One region of the Kocuria tytonicola genome, then DNA from elsewhere that is predicted to be linked to it. Evidence: riboswitches for the same ligand, from Rfam matches in the RefSeq annotation. Region 1 holds a riboswitch; each other region holds the start of a gene.
What was found. Region 1 has a riboswitch for S-adenosylmethionine ahead of EAE32_RS09510 (MetQ/NlpA family ABC transporter substrate-binding protein). Riboswitches for the same ligand answer to the same signal wherever they lie in the genome.

Region 1 (5,841 bases):
CAGCGTGGCGTTGATGTTGGTGGTGGGCGTGGTGGTCATCGACTGGACGCTGATCGGCGATTCCGAGCCCACACCCACGGAGCCCACCCTGATCTGGCGGGTCGCCCGCCGCGGGGACAGGACGGGCTGGGGTGCTGCGGGCATGCCGAGGTTGACCGAGGTCACGAATTTCCTCCAGGGAATCGACGTGCGGGGCCCGTGACGCGCGCCCCGTGTGGTGCAGCCTCCATTGTGCCCCACGGCTGCGACCCGTCGAACCTCCCACGCGTGCCTCGCCGGGGCACCGGGCAGCGGGGACGACGCCGCCCCCGGCCGCGCGGGAGGCGCGAACGGGGGCGGCGTGGTGCGGCGGACGCGGGAGCGCTACGGCCCCGGCCGCGTCAGCGGCGCATGATGCGGCGCGCGAGCCAGTTGCCGAAGAACTGCACGAGCTGCACCAGCACGATGATCACGATCACCGCGGCCCAGGTGACCTCGTCGTTGAAGCGCTGGTAGCCCAGGCGCAGGGCGAAGTCGCCCAGCCCACCGGCACCGATCGCGCCCGCCATCGCGGACATGTCCGTGATGCCGATGACCAGGAAGGTGTAGCCGAGCACCAGCGGCCCGAGGGCCTCGGCCAGGATCACTGTGGTGATGATCTTCCAGCGCGACACCCCCATGGAGCGCGCGGCCTCCACCACACCCGGATCCACGGTCATGAGGTTCTGCTCCACGATCCGGGCCACCGCGAAGGTGGCGCCGATGGTCATGGCGAAGATCGCGGCGTTGGGCCCCAGGCGGGTGCCCACCACCCCCTCGGTCACCCGTCCGAGAGCGGCCAGCAGGATGATGAACGGAATGGGACGGACGAAGTTCACCACCACGTTCAGGATGGTGTACACCACCACGTTCTGCAGGATGTTGCCCCGCCGGGTCACGTACAGACCCACGCCCACCGCCAGGCCGATCAGCCCGGCGAGGACCAGGGTCACGGTGACCATGTACAGCGTCTGCCCGGTTGCGCTCAGCAGCTGCGGGCCGAGAGTCGACCAGTCCATCATGCGGACACCTCCTGGACCGTGGTGACCGTTCGCAGGGCGTCGACGGCCCGGGTCACGGCATCCTCGGGACCGTCGAGGGACAGCGTGAGCGTCCCGAACGTGTGCGACTGCAGGATGGAGATGCCTCCGAAGGCGATCTCGAAGCGCAGACCGTCACGCGCGGCCGCCGAGAGCACCTCCCCGATCCGGTTCTGGTCCGAGACGTCCACGAGCACCAGGCGCCCCGGGTGATCACGGCGCAGCGTGGCGAGCTCGTCCTCCCGCGGCACGGTGCGCATCACCGAGGACACGAACTTGCGGGTGGTCTCCGCCTTGGGGTGCGCGAAGATCTCCGCGGTGCTCCCCACCTCGACGACGCGCCCGCCGTCCATCACGGCCACTCGGTCCGCGACGGCGCGCACCACGTCCATCTCGTGGGTGATGAGCACGATGGTGATCCCCAGTTCACGGTTGACCCGGCGCAGCAGGCCCAGCACCTCCTGGGTGGTCTCCGGGTCCAGGGCGGAGGTGGACTCGTCCGCGAGCAGCAGCTCGGGGCTCGTGGCGAGCGCCCGGGCGACGCCCACGCGCTGCTTCTGCCCGCCCGAGAGCTGCTCGGGGTAGTTCCCGGCGCGCTCGGTGAGGCCCACGAACTCCAGCAGCTCCGCCACGCGGGCCTTCCGGTTCTCCGCGCTCCACCCGGCACGCTTGAGCGGGTACTCCACGTTGCCCGCCACCGTGCGCGAGGTGAACAGGTTGAACTGCTGGAAGATCATGCCGATGTCCCGGCGGACGGGTGCCAGCTGGGTCTCCGACCGGCCGTCCACGCGCCGCCCGGCAACCTCGAGGAAACCGGAGGTCACGGGCTCGAGGCCGTTGATGAGGCGCACGAGCGTGGACTTGCCGGCCCCGGAGTAGCCGATGACCGCGAAGATCTCGCCCCTGCGGATGTCCAGGTCCACGGACTCGACGGCGGTGACCGTGCGCCTGCGGCGTCGGTTCCCCGTCTCGAAGACCTTGCTGACGTCCCGGAAGCTGACCAGGGTGCTCGCCGTGTCGGCTGGGCTCACTTGCTCTGCTCCTTGAGGTCCTGCGAGTACCGCGCGAGCAGGTCCTTGAGCTCCTGCTGGTCCACCTTGGTGGGAACGGCGGTGCCCTTGGTCTCCTTCTTCTCGGCCTCCTGGACCGTGGAGTCGTAGTAGAAGCTCGCCACCTTCTTCAGCGTCTCGTTGTCCGCGTTCGCCTGGGTCGCGGCGAAGAGGTTGTCGTAGACCTTGGCGCTGTCGGCGGTGGGGTCGTCCTGCGCGAGCGCGTTCTTCGGGTCGAGGTTCGCGCGGTCCAGGAAGTCGTTGTTGACCACGGAACCGGCCACCGAGTCCATGGACAGCACGGTCTGCTCGGCGGAGACCGGGCGGACCTTGACCTTGGACTTCTCGGCGTCGAGGTCCTGCTCCGTGGGCGCGATCGTGTCCTTGGTGAAGGACACCAGCCCCTGCTGCTTCAGCAGGTTCAGGGAGCGCGAGAGGTTGATGGAGTCGTTGGGCACGGCGATCTCGTCACCCTGCTTGAGGTCCCCCACGGACTTCGCGGTCTTGGAGTACAGCCCCAGCGGGAAGATCGACGTGGAGCCCACGGGCGTGATGGTGTCCCCGGAGCTGTTGTTGTAGTCCGCGAGGTACGCGATGTGCTGGAACCAGTTCATGTCGATGTCCCCGCTCTTCAGTGCGGGGTTCGGCTGGCTGTAGTCGCTGAAGTCCACGTACTCGACCGTGACGTCGTGCTGCGCCGCCACGTCCTTGAGCGCATCCTGCACGGGGGTCGAGCCCACGATGCCGATGGTGATCTTGCCGTCCGCGGCCGGGTCCGTGTTCTCGGAGCCGCCACCGCACGCGGTGAGGGTCAGGCCCAGGGTGGTGGCCAGTACTACGGGGAGCAGTCGTTTGGTTCGCACGATCATGCCTTTCCAGGGTCGGGGTCCGGTCGCGCGGAGCGAAGGGTCCCGCCTGGATGAGGGCAATGATCAGACACGTGCCATTCGAAGAGAAACCGCACTTGCCGTGATCTTTTCGAACCGCGGCCGGATGGTCATCTGGGGCACCCCGCTACGGGAGAGGGTTGCCGTCCGGCCAGCCAGAGCTACGCGCCGGATCTCGTCATCCGCCCACGAGCCTAGCACGGGACTGCGGCACCACCGGCACCGCCCGTGCCTCAGCGGCCGCGGGAGATTCGCTCGCCCGCGTGGGCCCGGGCCCACCGCTCAGCCTCGAGGACATCCTCCAGCGTGGGCTCCCGCACCCCGTCGTGGTCTCCCACCACGCGCTCCACGAGGTCCACGATCCCCGTGAAGCCCAGCTCCCCGCGGTGGAACGCGTGCACGGCCTCCTCGTTCGCCGCGTTGAACACCGCGGGCCAGGTCCCGCCCAGAGACCCCGCGCGCTTCATGAGCTCCACCGCGGGAAAGGCCTCGGCGTCCAGGGGCTCGAACGTCCACTGCGCGGCGGTGCTCCAGTCGCACGGCACCGCCGCGCCGGTCACGCGGTGGGGCCAGCCGACGCCGAGCGCCAGGGGAAGCCGCATGTCCGGCGGGGAGGCCTGCGCGATCGTGGAGCCGTCCACGAACTGCACCATGGAGTGCACCACGGACTGCGGGTGCACGGTCACGTCGATGCGCTCCAGGTCCACGTCGAAGAGCAGGGACGCCTCCAGGACCTCGAGCGCCTTGTTGACCATCGTGGCGGAGTTGGTGGTCACCATGACTCCCATGTCCCATGTGGGGTGCTTGAGGGCCTGCGCGGGGGTGACGTCCGCGAGCTGCGCGCGGTTCATCCCGCGGAACGGGCCGCCGGACGCGGTCAGCACCAGACGTGCCACCTCCCCCGCCGTGCCGGAGCGCAGGGTCTGGGCAATGGCCGAGTGCTCGGAGTCCACCGGGATCAGCGCGTCGGCGAGGCCCGTGGCCTCGGCCGCGCGTTTCACGAGCGGCCCCCCGGCGATCAGCGACTCCTTGTTGGCCAGCGCCACGCGGTGCCCCGCCGTGAGAGCCGCGAGCGTGGGAGCCAGACCGATGCTGCCGGTGATCCCGTTGAGCACCACGTCCGTCCCGTTCCACTCGGCGATCCGCGTGGCCGCCTCGGGACCGTGGAACACCTCGGGAAGCGCCGCCGACGACGCCGCCCGCGTCCGTGCCGCGAGCAGCTCACGCAGCCGGGCGGCGTCGTCCGCCGTGCCACTCGTGCCCACGGCCGCCACCGCGAAGTCCACGGCCTGGCGCGCGAGCAGCTCCAGGTTGCCGGCACCGGCCGCGAGGGCGAGCACCCGGAAGGGCGGGTGCTCCGCGTCCGTGACGGGCCGGGCGAGCCGTGCCGCCGAGGCGACGACGTCCAGCGCCTGCGTGCCGATGGAGCCGGTGGAGCCCAGGATCACCAGACTGCGGGGGGCGTCCCGGGTGGCGCGGTCGAGGTCCGGGGTCATGGCGGGTGCGCTGTTCATGGGACCAGTATGGCCCGGACGCGGTGTGGGCCCGGCTCCGCAGATGCGACAAGGGCGCCACCTCGGAGGTGACGCCCTTGCGCGAAGGCCCCTCAGGGCCTGTGGGTCGTTCAGCGACGACGCCCGGTCACGAAGCCGTAGACCAGCAGCACGATGAGTGCGCCGACCACGGACGTGATGATGGTGCCGATGCTGATCTTGTCGATCCCGGCGTGCAGGCCCGGAATGAAGCTGCCCAGCCAGCCGCCGAGGAACGCGCCCACGACGCCCAGGATGATGGTCACGATGATCCCGCCACCCTGCTTGCCCGGCAGGATCAGCTTGGCGAGGGCGCCAGCGATCAGACCGAGGATGATCCAGCTAATAATGCCCATTTCTCCACCTCAAGTTGTCGTTGCTCGCGCATGCGGTTGCCCACATGACGGGGCGAGCCTCGCTCTGGTCAGCGAACTGCCGTTCAGTGTACTACCAGATAGCAGGACTATAGGCCTTACCGTCGGGTAGGAGATGTGGCTCACAGAAACCGCCCTCCCCCGCGATCAGTGGGCCACGGGCTTCTCCGCGCCCACACCCGTGAGCGAGCGCACCTCCATCTCGGACTGCTTGTACGGATCCTCCTTGCGGCGCTCCGTGACGGAGCCCAGGAAGCCCAGCAGGAACGAGGCCGGGATGGAGATGATGCCCGGGTTGGACAGCGGGTAGACGGCGAAGTCCGCGGTGGGGATCATGGACGTCTCCGCACCGGACATGACCGGGGAGAAGACGATCAGCACCACGGAGAGGATCAGCCCGCCGTACATGGACCACACGGCCCCTCGCGTGGTGAACCGCTTCCAGTACAGGGAGTAGAGGATGGTGGGCAGGTTGGCGGAGGCGGCCACCGCAAAGGCGAGGGCCACGAGGAACGCCACGTTCTGCCCCTGCGCGCCGATGCCACCCGCGATCGAGATCAGACCGATGACCACCACCGTGGTCTTGGCCACGCGCAGCTCCCGGCGGGGATCCGAGTTCCCCTTCTTGATCACCGACGTGTAGATGTCGTGCGCGAAGGAGGCCGACGCCGTGATGGCCAGTCCCGCGACCACCGCGAGGATCGTGGCGAACGCCACGGCCGCGATGAGCCCCATGAGCACCGATCCGCCCAGCTCGTAGGCCAGCAGCGGTGCTGCGGAGTTCACCCCGCCCGGCGCCGACTTGATCCGGTCCGAGCCGATCAGCGCCGCCGCGCCGAAGCCGAGCACCAGGGTGAAGAGGTAGAACAGGCCGATCAGCGAGATCGCCCAGACCACGGACTTGCGGGCCTCCTTGGCGGTGGGCACCGTGTAGAAGCGCA
Region 2 (5,841 bases), on a different contig from region 1:
CGGTCCGGGCGCGCTCACGGGCTCCCCCCGGTGCCACCGAGCCGCCCGCCCGGCCTGGGCGCCGCCGTGTCCATGGCACCGGCGGGCCCAGCTGCGGGGGTCTCAGCGGGCTTCTCCGCCGGGCGCTCCCGCAGCTCGTCCAGGTGGGCCTCCATGCGCGCCGCGGTCCCCGTGAGGAACTGCAGGACGGCCTGCCTGCCGGACTCGTCCAGGGCTGCGAGCTGCTCCTCGACCATCGCCACCATGGGGGCCACGTGGGCGGCCACCTCCGCCCTGGAACGGTCCACGGCACGCACCGTCATGCGGCGGCGGTCCTCCTCGTGCGGCTCGCGGACCACGTGCCCGGCGCGGACCAGCCGGTCCACCATGGCAGTGGCGGAGGCCGTGGTGATGTGCAGCGCGCGGGCCAGCTCCGTGGGGCCCATGGGGCGGCGCAGCAGCAGGGCCATGGCCGTGTAGTCGGTGTCCCGCAGCCCCATGGTGCGGCGCACCTGGAAACCGATCTCCTGGTTCAGGGTGATCACCCGCCGCAGCGCACGCGAGTGGGGCCCGGCGTTGACGAGCTCCGCGCCGCTGCTGTCCATGCCGCACCTCGAGTCCACGATGGTTAGATCATCTAGTAAGCATCATGCGGTACACGGGCGAACGCTGTCCAACCCCGTGCACCCAGTCCGGCGTGCCACCTCCGGCGGCGCACCCGCGCATGTCCGGAGGGTGGCCCCACCGGTTTCCACGGCACGTCCGGCACCTGACGGCCGGGGCGCCTGCGCCGTCGCCGCCGCTCAGCCCAGCCGGCGCAGCGCCCTCATCACGGAGCCGCCGTAGCCCCCGCCGAAGCGGATGGCGTGGATCAGCAGCGGCGGCAGCTGGTACCACGGCACACGCTGGTGCCAGCCGTCGGCGAGGGGGTAGGTCTCGTCGTAGGCGGCAAAGCAGTCCCGCCCGAAGCCGCCGAAGAGCTGCATCATGGCGAGGTCGTACTCCCGGTGGCCGTAGAACGCCGAGGGGTCGATGAGCCAGTTCGCGCCCGCGCGGTCCACCACCCGGTTCCCGGCCCAGAGGTCTCCGTGCACCAGGCTCGGGGGCTCGGGCGGCCCCGCGAGCTCGGCGGCCCGCGGAGCGAGGCTCGCCAGCAGGCCCGACGCCGCGGGGTCCAGGTTCCCGGCATCGACCGCCTCGCGCAGCAGCGGCTCGATGCGGCGCCGCAGCAGGAAGTCCGCCCAGTCGTCGGTGGGGGTGAGGTCCACGGGCGCCGATCCAATGCGCTCGGGGAGGTCCGGGGAGAGCCACCCCACGTGCGGCGCGCGGGCCCGGTGGATCAGGGCCAGCCCGGTGCCGAAGCTGCGTTCCGTGGCGGCGTCACGGCCGCCCGAGGCCTCGTCGATCCACTCCAGCACGAGCGCGTCCTCGCTCACGTGGCGCACGCGCGGGACCCGCACCTCCTCGGGGCACACCGCGCGCAGCGCCTCCAGCCCCGCGGCCTCGACCGGCAGGACCCCCTCGGCGGCGTGCGGCATGGTCTTGGCGAACAGAGGACCCGCCGGGGTCTCCAGGCGGAAGGCGTTGGCACTGTCCCCGCCGCTGAGCGGGTGGGCGGCGCGGACGTGAAGATCGCTCACGAGCTCCCGGGGGAGCTGGTCCAGGTGTGACATGACTCCTGTCTAGCACCGCGCTCCGACAGGCGCACGGGCCGGCGGAGGTCTCGGAGAGCCGTCGCGGTGGGGCGCGTCGCAGCGTCCCGCCCCCCGTCAACGGCATGCGTGTGCATGGACAACGGTGCCGCACCGCCGCGTCGTGACCCCCGCCTCACCAGGCACGATGCGCCGCGTTGCTAGCATGTCGTCATCACTGCCCCACGCCATTGCACGACGGCGCCCGCGCACCCGGACGCGTCGGCGCACGTTCGTGACACCCGTTCCGCGCTGACCCGCTGCGAGGACATCATGGCCCCCTTCCTGCACCGTCACCGCCCCGAAACCTTCCTCTACGCCCTGGCCGCCGTTCTCGGTGTCCTGGGCGCGGTGGGCTACGCCGGCTCCTACTTCTCCAGCGACTGGGCCGTGAGGTACCCGGTCCTGCCCTTCTTCCTGGTGCTGCTGGCGGGTTCCCTCACCCTGACCGCCGTGACGCTGTCCCTGGTGCGGCTCTTCCACCAGGACCGCTACCCGGAGGACCCGCTCGATCCGGAGGCCCCCTCGGCCGCACCAGCCGCCGAGGACGCCCCGCGCAGCGGCAGCTCGGCGGCGCATCCGCCCCGCTGAGGCCGAAGGCGCTCCGCCGCCCGGACTTTTGACAGACCAGCGGCCCGTGCTACCGTCGCTCGCACATCAAGGATCATGAGTTCCGGCGCAAAGCTCTGGCTGGCCGGACGGCAACCCTCCTGCTGTAGTGGGGTGCCCCAGATGACGATCCGGCCGTCGCGCAACCGCGTGATCGGCAAGTACGGCGCTCGGATCTCACACCTCCGGCGTCCTACCGCCGGAGGTTTTCTCGTATGCCCGCACCGTTGGCAGCAGCCCGCACCGCCCCCGTCCACCCGGTGGAGCCTCCCACGGGCACGTCCTGGCTCGTGCGCCGGCCCCGCCGCTCCACGCTCGTCTCGTTCGAGGTGTTCCCGCCACGTCCCACCGCGGACCCGAACACCGTGTGGCGCAGCATCGACGCCATGGCCCAGGCCGGCCCGGACTTCTTCTCCGTCACGCACGGCCACTCGGGTGCCCCCGGCGTCACCCGTGAGGCGCTGCGGCACCTGCGCCGCACCACGAACACCCCGGTCATGGCCCACTTCACGTGCGGCGGCACCGATCGCGCGGGCCTGGAGAGCGCCGTGGAGCAGCTGCTGGACGACGGCGTCCGCGACCTCCTCGCCCTGCGCGGGGACCCGCCGCTGGGCGGCGCCGAGTGGGTGACCCCTCCGGGCGGATTGAACCGCGCCTCGGACCTCGTGCGGCTCGTGCGGGACGTGGAGCGGCGTCGTTTCGGGGACGGGTTCCGCCCCGGGACCCGGCCGCTGTCCGTGTCCGTGGCCTGCTACCCCTCACCCGCGCGGGGGCGTGACTTCGAGGCGGACCTCGCGTCCCTGTGGGACAAGCAGGAGGCCGGCGCGGACTACGGGATCACCCAGGTGCTCTACGAGCCCGAGGACTACGCCCGGTTCCTGGAGCGGGCCCGCTCCGAGGGCATCCACATCCCCGTGGTGGCCGGGCTGATGCCCCTCACGGACCCCCGGCGGCTGCGGCGGATGACCGAGATCACCGGCGTCTCCGTGCCGCGGCGCCTCACGGACTTCCTCGCCGCGGACTCCCCCGAGGACATGCGCCACCGCGGCATCGCGGCCACGCTCTCGCTCATCGACGACCTCCTGGACCTGGGCTGCGCCGGGTTCCACCTCTACACGTTCAACCGGCCCGAGGCAGCACTCACCATCCTGGAGCACCTGCGCGTCCGGGACGCCGCCCGGGAGTACCGCGGCCGCAGTCCCGCGGTGTAGCCCGCGGCGTAGCCCCGGCGGCAGCCAACCGGGGACCCGCGCGCCGCGCCCCCAGGCCCCCAGGCCCCCAGGCACTCGGACATTCAGACACCCCACCACCCGTTTCGCGAGCGCACCCGCCCGCGAGCGCGGTTCCGCACACCCTCTTCCACCCCAGACAACCCCTGACACCCCTGACGAAGGAGTTCCCATGACCACCCAGCACACCCCCGCGTTCCCCACCGCCACCGTCCTGGGCTATCCCCGGATCGGCCCGGACCGCGATCTCAAACGGGCCCTGGAGGCCTACTGGAAGGACCCGCGGGAGCACCCCGCGAGCACCGTCCTGGACACCCTCGCGCAGCTGCGGGAGCGCACGACGACGCGGCTCACCCAGCTCGGTCTGACCGACGACGCCGCCGTGCCCGGCGAGGGCTTCGCCGTGGACCACGTGCTGGACACCGCCCTCGCCCTGGGTGCGGTGCCGGCCCGCTTCGCCGCGGACGGCTTCCGTGCCGCCGCCCCGGACACCGCGCGCGGCATCGAGCTGGTGACCACCCTGTCCCGGGGCACGGACCACCTGGAGCCGCTGGAGATGACCAAGTGGTTCGACACGAACTACCACTACTACGTTCCCGAGATCGGGCCGGACACACCCCTCAGCGCGCACCCCGAGAGCCTCGTGTCCCGCTACCGGGACACCCTGCGCCGTACCGGGACCAGGACCCGCCCCGTGCTCGTGGGCCCGGTGACGCTGCTGCTGCTGTCCCGCCCCGAGACCACCGACGACGCCCCGGCCGACCCGCTGGCCCGGCTCGACGACGTGGTGGGCCACTACCTCACGATCCTCTCGGAGCTCGCGGCTGCTGGCGTGCAGTGGGTGCAGCTGGACGAGCCCGCGCTCGCCGCGGACGGCTGGGCCGTGGACCGCGCGGAGATCGTCACGGCCCTTGAAGCCGCCTACGCCCGGCTCACCCACCCCGTGCACCGGCCCGCGGTGCTCGTGACCGTGGGCTACGGGGAGGCCGGGGAGGACGCGCTGCTCGCCCTCGCCCGGACGGACGCGGACGCCCTGGCCGTGGACCTCGACCGCGGGGACGTGCCCTCGGCCGCCGCGCTCGAGGCGTGGGGCGGACGTGCGGTGGTGGGCGGCGTCGTGGGCGGGCGCACCGTGTGGCGCACGGACCTGGCCCGCGCCGTGGACACCCTGGACCGGTTGCGCGCCGCGGCGCACGGGCCGGTGGCTGTGGGCACGGCGACGCCGCTGCTGCACGTCCCGCACGACGCCGCCCGCGAGACCGGGCTGGACCCCGAGGTGCGCCGCTGGGTGGCGTTCGCGGACCAGAAGGTCACCGAGGTGGCGGACCTGGCCCGCGGCGTGGCCCACGGGTGGGACGCGATCGCGGAGCCCCTGGCCGAGGACGCCGAGATCCGCGCCGCCCGTGCCGCGCACCCGGCCACCCACCGGGCGGAGGTCCGCGAGCGCACGGCTGCGGTGCGGCCCGAGGACCGGGTGCGGGCGGCGTCGGAGGAGCGCCGGGCGGCCCAGCACGCGCGGCTGGACCTGCCCCCGCTGCCCACCACGACCATCGGCTCCTTCCCACAGACGGCCGAGATCCGCGCAACCCGCGCCGCCCACCGAGCGGGGCGCCTGGACGAGGGCGCCTACACGGAGGCGATCCGCGAGGAGATCGCCCGGACCGTGCGCGCCCAGGAGGAGCTGGGCCTGGACGTGCTCGTGCACGGTGAGCCCGAGCGCAACGACATGGTGCAGTACTTCGCGGAGGCCCTGGACGGCTTCGCCACCACGCAGCACGGCTGGGTGCAGTCCTACGGTTCGCGGTGCACGCGCCCGTCCATCCTGTTCGGGGACGTCTCCCGGCCGGCATCCATCACGGTGGACTGGACGCGGTATGCGGCGTCGCTCACGGAACGGCCCGTCAAAGGCATGCTCACGGGTCCGGTCACGATCCTCGCGTGGTCCTTCGTGCGGGACGACGTCCCCGCGGCCGAGGTCGCGGACCAGGTGGCGCTGGCCCTGCGGGACGAGATCGCGGACCTGGAGGCCGCCGGGACCGCCGTGATCCAGGTGGACGAGCCCGCCCTGCGCGAGCTGCTGCCGCTGCGCGAGGCGGACCGCCCCGCGTACCTGGACTGGTCCGTGGGCTCCTTCCGGCTCGCCACGGGCGCCGCCGGGACCGCCACCCAGATCCACACGCACCTGTGCTACTCGGAGTTCGAGACCGTGCTGGACGCCATCGAGGGCCTGGACGCGGACGTCACCACCCTGGAGGCCTCCCGCTCGGGCTCGGGCATCGTGGCCGGTCTCGCGGCCGCGGACTTCCCGCGGGACGTGGGCCCCGGCGTGTGGG
Region 3 (5,841 bases), 220 kb from region 1:
CAGAACGTCCGACCGGCCGTGACCGGGTGGTTCGCGCAGCACTGAGCGCACCGCCGCGCCGGGCCCGCCCCGGCGCCCCGGCCGACGACGCCGCGCCCGCACCGCCCGCAGCTGGCGGGCGCGCGCGGCGTCGCACACCCCGACGAAGGGAGAAGACATGAGCGAGAAGAACACCCTGGCCGAGTACGACTACGTGGTGGTGGGTGCAGGCTCCGCCGGTGCCGTGGTCGCCGCGCGCCTGAGCGAGGACCCGAGCGTGTCCGTGGCCCTGCTGGAGGCCGGCGACCACGACGCCGGGTACCCCGAGGTGCTGCAGCTCAACCGCTGGATGGAGCTGCTGGAGTCCGGCCACGACTGGGACTACCCGCTGGAGGAGCAGGAGAACGGCAACTCCTTCATGCGCATGGCCCGTGCCAAGGTGCTGGGCGGCTGCTCGTCCCACAACTCCTGCATCGCGTTCTGGGCACCGAGCGAGGACCTGGACGAGTGGGAGTCCAAGCACGGGGCGCAGGGCTGGAACTCCGAGCTGGCGTTCCGGCTCTACCAGAAGCTGGAGAACAACGAGGACCCGGGCGCCCACCACGGCCACGACGGCCCCGTTCGGCTGCGCACCGTGCCCCCGGCGGACCCGAGCGGCGTCGCCCTGCTGGAGGCGGCCGAACAGGCAGGCATCCCCCGCGCGGACTTCAACACCGGCAAGACCGTGACGCAGGGCGCGAGCTTCTTCCAGATCAGCGCCCGCGAGGACGGCACGCGGTCCTCCTCCTCCGTGAGCTACCTGCACCCCGCCCAGGACCGTGAGAACCTCACGATTCTCACGGGCACCCAGGTCAAGCGGGTGCTCTTCGACGAGGACCGCCGCGCCACCGGCGTGGAGGTCACGGACAACGCGTTCGGCAAGGCGCACGTGATCTCCGCCCGCCGCGAGGTGGTCGTCTCCGCCGGTGCGATCGACACCCCCAAGCTGCTCATGCTCTCCGGCATCGGCCCCGCCGAGCACCTCTCCGAGGTGGGCGTGGACGTGCTCGTGGACTCCCCGGGCGTCGGCTCGCACCTGCAGGACCACCCGGAGGCGGTGATCCAGTGGGAGGCGAAGCAGCCCATGGTGGAGGACTCCACCCAGTGGTGGGAGATCGGCGTGTTCGACCAGGTGGACGAGGGCCTGGACCGCCCGGACCTGATGATGCACTACGGCAGCGTGAACTTCGACATGCACACCTACCGCCAGGGCTATCCCACGGCGGACAACGCGTTCTGCCTGACCCCGAACGTGACCCACGCCCGCTCGCGCGGCACCGTGCGGCTGCGCACGCGTGACTTCCGGGACAAGCCCCGTGTGGATCCCCGCTACTTCACGGATCCCGAGGGCTACGACATGCGCATCATGACGGCGGGCATCCGCCGCGCGCGGGAGATCGTGGCGCAGCAGGGCATGTCCGAGTGGGCCGGCAGGGAGCTGTTCCCCGGGGAGGACGTGCAGAGCGACGAGGAGATCGCGGACTACATCCGCCGCACCCACAACACCGTGTACCACCCGGCGGGCTCGTGCCGCATGGGTCCGGTGGAGGACGCGGACTCGCCCCTGGACCCCCAGCTGCGGGTCAAGGGGGTGAGGGGGCTGCGCGTCGCGGACGCCTCCGTGATGCCGGAGCTAGTGACCGTGAACCCCAACATCACCGTCTACATGATCGGTGAGCGGGCCGCGGAGCTGATCGCGGCGGACCACGGGGCCGGGCAGCAGTAGCCCTCGACCCGGCCAACGACGACGCCCGGCGCCGTGAGGTGCCGGGCGTCGTCGTGCTCCGGACCGGTCTGCCCCGGTGCCGGGGAGCGCCGAGGCGCTCAGGCGGAGAGCGGCTCCAGCTTGTAGAAGGACATCCCGCCGGTGACGCCGGAGGCCCCGGGGACCAGGAGCCTGCGGTACTTGGCGCACCACTGGCCCCTTCCGCGGGTGTGCTGCGCGGCCGCGGCAACCGCACGGACGTCGTCCGTGGCGTACTGGTGCTGCTGGCCGTCGGGCTCCGTGAGCGACACGAGGTGGTGCGCGGTGTCCGCGTGGACGGTGACGTCCACCCACTGCTCGCGGGAGTCGGGGCTCGTCCGCTGGGTGGACGGGGGTCGCTGTGCTGTGCTGTTCATCTTCCGGGGCCTCTGGTTGTTTCTGGTCGCTTGCCGGAGTCACACGTGTGAATCGGCCACTTCGTCATCCAAACCACCCCTGAACCGAGGGTTGGCGTGCGCCGAGTTGGAGCTCGGGTGAGCGCGCGGGCCAGTGGCCCGTGCGCAGGCGCATCTCGTGAAGGTGGTTCGAGCCTAGTCAGCGCTGCCCGGTGCGAGCCAGGGAGCGGCCGGGAATGTCATCAAAACTTAACCAACGGAGCCTCGTGGCCCGGGCCGTCCGGTCAGCGGGCGCCCAGCCCCGTCCGCCGTGCCCCGTTCGTGCGGGAGTTCACGCGGGCCGCTCGCCCGTAGTGCTCCACGAGCTGGTCGCACACGGCGTCCCACGTGCGGGTCTGCACCGTCCGGTGGGCCGTGCGCGCGAACGCGAGACGCTTGGCGTCGTCGCCCACGAGGTCCCGCACCCGATCCCGCAGGGCCTCGGTGTCCCCGGGGCGGTAGAGCCAGCCGTTGCGGGAGGAGTCCACGAGGTCCAGCGGGCCGCCGCGGCCCACGGCGACCACGGGGACCGCGCAGGCCATGGCCTCCTGGATGGTCTGGCAGAACGTCTCGTGCTCGCCGGGGTGGACGAACACGTCCAGGGAGGCCATGACCGTGGCCAGCTCGGTGCCGGAGAGGAACCCCTCGAAGTGGGCGTGGGGGAGCAGCGCACGCAGCGACTCCTTCTGGGGGCCGGAGCCCACCACCACGAGCTGGGTGTCCGGCAGGGAGTCCAGGACCACGAGGTCCGCCACCTGCTTCTCCGGAGCGAGCCGCCCCACGTACCCGACGATCCGCCGGCCGCCGCCCACCCGATCGCGCCACGCGTCGTCGCGCCGGTCCGGGCTGAAGCGGACGGTGTCCACGCCGCGGCGCCACGTGTGGACCCGCTGCACCCCGTGCTCGTGCAGGGAGGCGATGGACGCCGTGGAGGGGGCCAGGGTGAGGGTGGCGCTGTTGTGCATGGTGCGCACGTGGGACCACATGCTCTTCTCCAGGAGCGCGGCGCCGTAGCGCGCGGCGTAGCCGGGGACGTCCGTCTGGTAGACGGCCACGCACGGCAGACCCAGGCCCTTGGCGGCCTGGATGGCCTGCCAGCCCAGGATGAAGGGGGAGGCCACGTGGACCACGTCCGGCGCGAAGCGCGCCAGGATGCGCTGCATCCGGTTCACGGTGCAGCTTGCGACGCGCACCTCCGGGTACCCGGCGAGCGGGAGGGAGGGAATACGCTCCACACGCACGCCGTCCACGTGGTCCACGGAGCCCAGGAAGAGGGTCTTCTCGTAGGAAGGAGCGATCACCATGGCCTCGTGGCCGTGGTCGCGCAGGTGTTCCAGGACGCGGATCACGGAGTGGGTGACGCCGTTGACGTGGGGGAGGAACTGTTCTGCCACCAGTGCGATTCTCACGCCTCCACCCTGGCGTCCGTGCCCCACCGCGGCGTCACGCACCGGTGTCCTGCGGGTGAAGTCCGGACGAACAGCGCTGCGGGCCGCGGCCGCCCGGACGTGGAAAGATGAGCGTGATGAAACTTCCCTCAGTGCCCGGTGCGATCACGGGCGTACGCGACCGATGGCGAGCGCGCGGCTCCTCCGCCGCGGACGGTTCCGCCCCAGACGACCGGCGGGAACCCGGACGGCTCCCCCCGGGCGGCGCACCAGGCTCCAGTACGGGGGATTTCGGCAGGGGGGACGACGGCGCACGGGGCGCCGGGGCGCGACGCTCCGTCACGCAGCCCGCCACCGCGACGTCTCCCGCCGCGAAGCCCCCCGCGGTGCAGCGCGACGACGCGGGGCTGCCCATGCCCCTGGCCCTGCAGGGCGTCGTCGAGATGCTCGCGGTGGGTCTGGTGGGCCTGCTGCTCGGCGCTCTGCTGCTGGGCGCGGTCTGGGTGGCCGGGGGCTTCGCGACGCTCGGCGCCGGCGGCAGCCTCCGGCTGGCCGGGCTCGGCTGGCTGCTTGCGCACGGCACGCCCCTGGACGTGCGGGCCGCCGAGGGGTTGCCCCTGGACGGCGGTGGCACCGTCACCCTGGTGCCGCTCGGTCTCACGCTGATCCCGTTTGCGCTCGCCGTGGTCGCCGGGCGGCGGATCGCGCGGGCCTGCTGGCGCGGGCAGTTCCTCGTGCCGTTCTGCGCGGGCATGGTGGCGTACGCGCTCCTCGCCGCGGTGGTGGCACTGGTCTCCCGCACGGACCAGGTGTCCGTGGACCTGCTCTCCGCGGCACTGTGCTCCCTGCTGCCCGTGGGCCTGGGGGCACTCGTGGGCGGCTGGAGCGTCTCGCGCTCGCTGGCAGCGGTCCTCGGGACGGATGCCGCCTCCTGGCTGCAGCGCACGAGCCAGTACTCGCGCTGGGCGGGCTCCTACGTGTGGGCCGTGATCCGCGCGGGATCCCTCGCGGCCGCCGCGGCCGTGGCGGGAGGTGCGCTGCTGCTCGTCGTGGCGCTCGCGGGGAACTGGGGCGGCATCGTGACCGTGTACCAGGATCTCGGCACGGGGACCGCGGGGGACACTGCGCTCACCGCCCTGCAGTTCGGCTTCCTCCCCAACATGGTGCTCTGGGCCCTCGCGTGGGCCTCCGGCGCCGGCTTCGCGGTGGGGTCCGGGACCCTCACGTCGCCGTTCCAGACCACAATGGGCCCGCTGCCGCAGTTCCCCGCCCTCGCGGCTCTGCCCGCCGGTGACCCGTGGACCTTCGCGCCCGCCGTTCTCGCGCTGCCCGTGCTCGCCGGGCTGCTCGCGGGCTGGTGGTTCTGCCGCGAGGGGGAGAACCACCTGGACGACTGGATGGCCATCCGCCTGCCCCTGCGCTGGTTCACGTTCCTGCTCTCCACCCTTCTCACCGTGGTGTTCATCGCCGCGGTCGGCTCCGGCATCGTCGCGGTGCTGACGTGGCTGTCCCACGGCTCGCTCGGCATCGGCCGGCTCACGGACATCGGTCCCCACGCCGGGGAGGTGTTCCTGTGGCTGGGCGCCGAACTCGCCGTGGGTGCGGCGGTGGGCTACCTCGTGGGGCCGTGGCTCGAGCGCGAGGGCTACCGCTCCCACACGTGGCAGGACTCCGACGACGACGCCGCGCCGCCCGTGGCCGCGCACGCCGCCGGTGGGCGCACGTCCCGGGAGGAGACGGCGCCCGCTGCCGTCCGCGTGGAGCCGTCGCGCTCGCCCGGGGCGGGTGCCGCCGCAGGAGAGCTCTCCGCACCGGAGCCGACCCGCGCGAGCCGTGGCGCCGAGACCTCCGGGTCCGCCAGGACCGGAGGGGTCAGGCCCCTCTCCGTTGGCCCGCGGGGTTCCGGCTCCACGCGGCTGACGCGTCCCGCTGCCGAAGAGCCGGGCACGGGGCACGGGCTCTCCCGGCGGGAGGAGGCCAGGCGACGTCGTGCGGAGCGGCGCTCCGCGAAGCGCAAGGCGGCGCGGCTGGCGGCGCTGGACCGCGAGAACGAGCGCTGAGCGACGGCGGCCCGGGGCGGGTGGCGTCCGCCCGGCCAGTTCAGCGCGAGGGCGTGGTGCTCCCGCTGGGGGATGCCGAGGCGGGAGCGGACGCCCCCGTGGAGGCTGCTCGGGAGGGGCTCGCACTGCCGGTTCCGGACGGGCTCTCGCTGCCGGAGGCACCGGGGGAGGCACTCGAGGACTCCGCGGCCGTGGGGTCCGCGGAGGGGCCGCCGGTCTCCAGGGGCCGCCCGCCC

Region 2: linked by a shared signal. The riboswitch ahead of EAE32_RS09915 (methylenetetrahydrofolate reductase) and the one ahead of EAE32_RS09510 (MetQ/NlpA family ABC transporter substrate-binding protein) in region 1 are both predicted to bind S-adenosylmethionine.
Region 3: linked by a shared signal. The riboswitch ahead of EAE32_RS08555 (hypothetical protein) and the one ahead of EAE32_RS09510 (MetQ/NlpA family ABC transporter substrate-binding protein) in region 1 are both predicted to bind S-adenosylmethionine.

What each region holds. Positions count from the first base shown of each region.
Region 1 covers NZ_RDEX01000002.1:285,688-291,528, reverse strand. Annotated here, with positions in the region: gene ispG (flavodoxin-dependent (E)-4-hydroxy-3-methylbut-2-enyl-diphosphate synthase) at 1-165, opposite strand, end outside; gene EAE32_RS09520 (methionine ABC transporter permease) at 381-1,037, opposite strand; gene EAE32_RS09515 (methionine ABC transporter ATP-binding protein) at 1,037-2,089, opposite strand; gene EAE32_RS09510 (MetQ/NlpA family ABC transporter substrate-binding protein) at 2,086-2,976, opposite strand; SAM riboswitch class IV at 3,063-3,177, opposite strand; gene dxr (1-deoxy-D-xylulose-5-phosphate reductoisomerase) at 3,228-4,490, opposite strand; gene EAE32_RS09500 (GlsB/YeaQ/YmgE family stress response membrane protein) at 4,619-4,882, opposite strand; gene EAE32_RS09495 (solute symporter family protein) at 5,048-5,841, opposite strand, start outside.
Region 2 covers NZ_RDEX01000003.1:10,920-16,760, reverse strand. Annotated here, with positions in the region: gene EAE32_RS09935 (polyprenyl synthetase family protein) at 1-18, opposite strand, end outside; gene EAE32_RS09930 (MarR family winged helix-turn-helix transcriptional regulator) at 15-584, opposite strand; gene EAE32_RS09925 (fructosamine kinase family protein) at 783-1,652, opposite strand; gene EAE32_RS09920 (hypothetical protein) at 1,944-2,261, shown strand; SAM riboswitch class IV at 2,333-2,449, shown strand; gene EAE32_RS09915 (methylenetetrahydrofolate reductase) at 2,495-3,490, shown strand; gene metE (5-methyltetrahydropteroyltriglutamate--homocysteine S-methyltransferase) at 3,681-5,841, shown strand, end outside.
Region 3 covers NZ_RDEX01000002.1:63,278-69,118, forward strand. Annotated here, with positions in the region: gene EAE32_RS08545 (aldehyde dehydrogenase family protein) at 1-45, shown strand, start outside; gene EAE32_RS08550 (GMC family oxidoreductase) at 158-1,744, shown strand; gene EAE32_RS08555 (hypothetical protein) at 1,843-2,139, opposite strand; SAM riboswitch class IV at 2,161-2,302, opposite strand; gene EAE32_RS08560 (glycosyltransferase family 4 protein) at 2,403-3,566, opposite strand; gene EAE32_RS08565 (cell division protein PerM) at 3,683-5,605, shown strand; gene EAE32_RS08570 (hypothetical protein) at 5,646-5,841, opposite strand, start outside.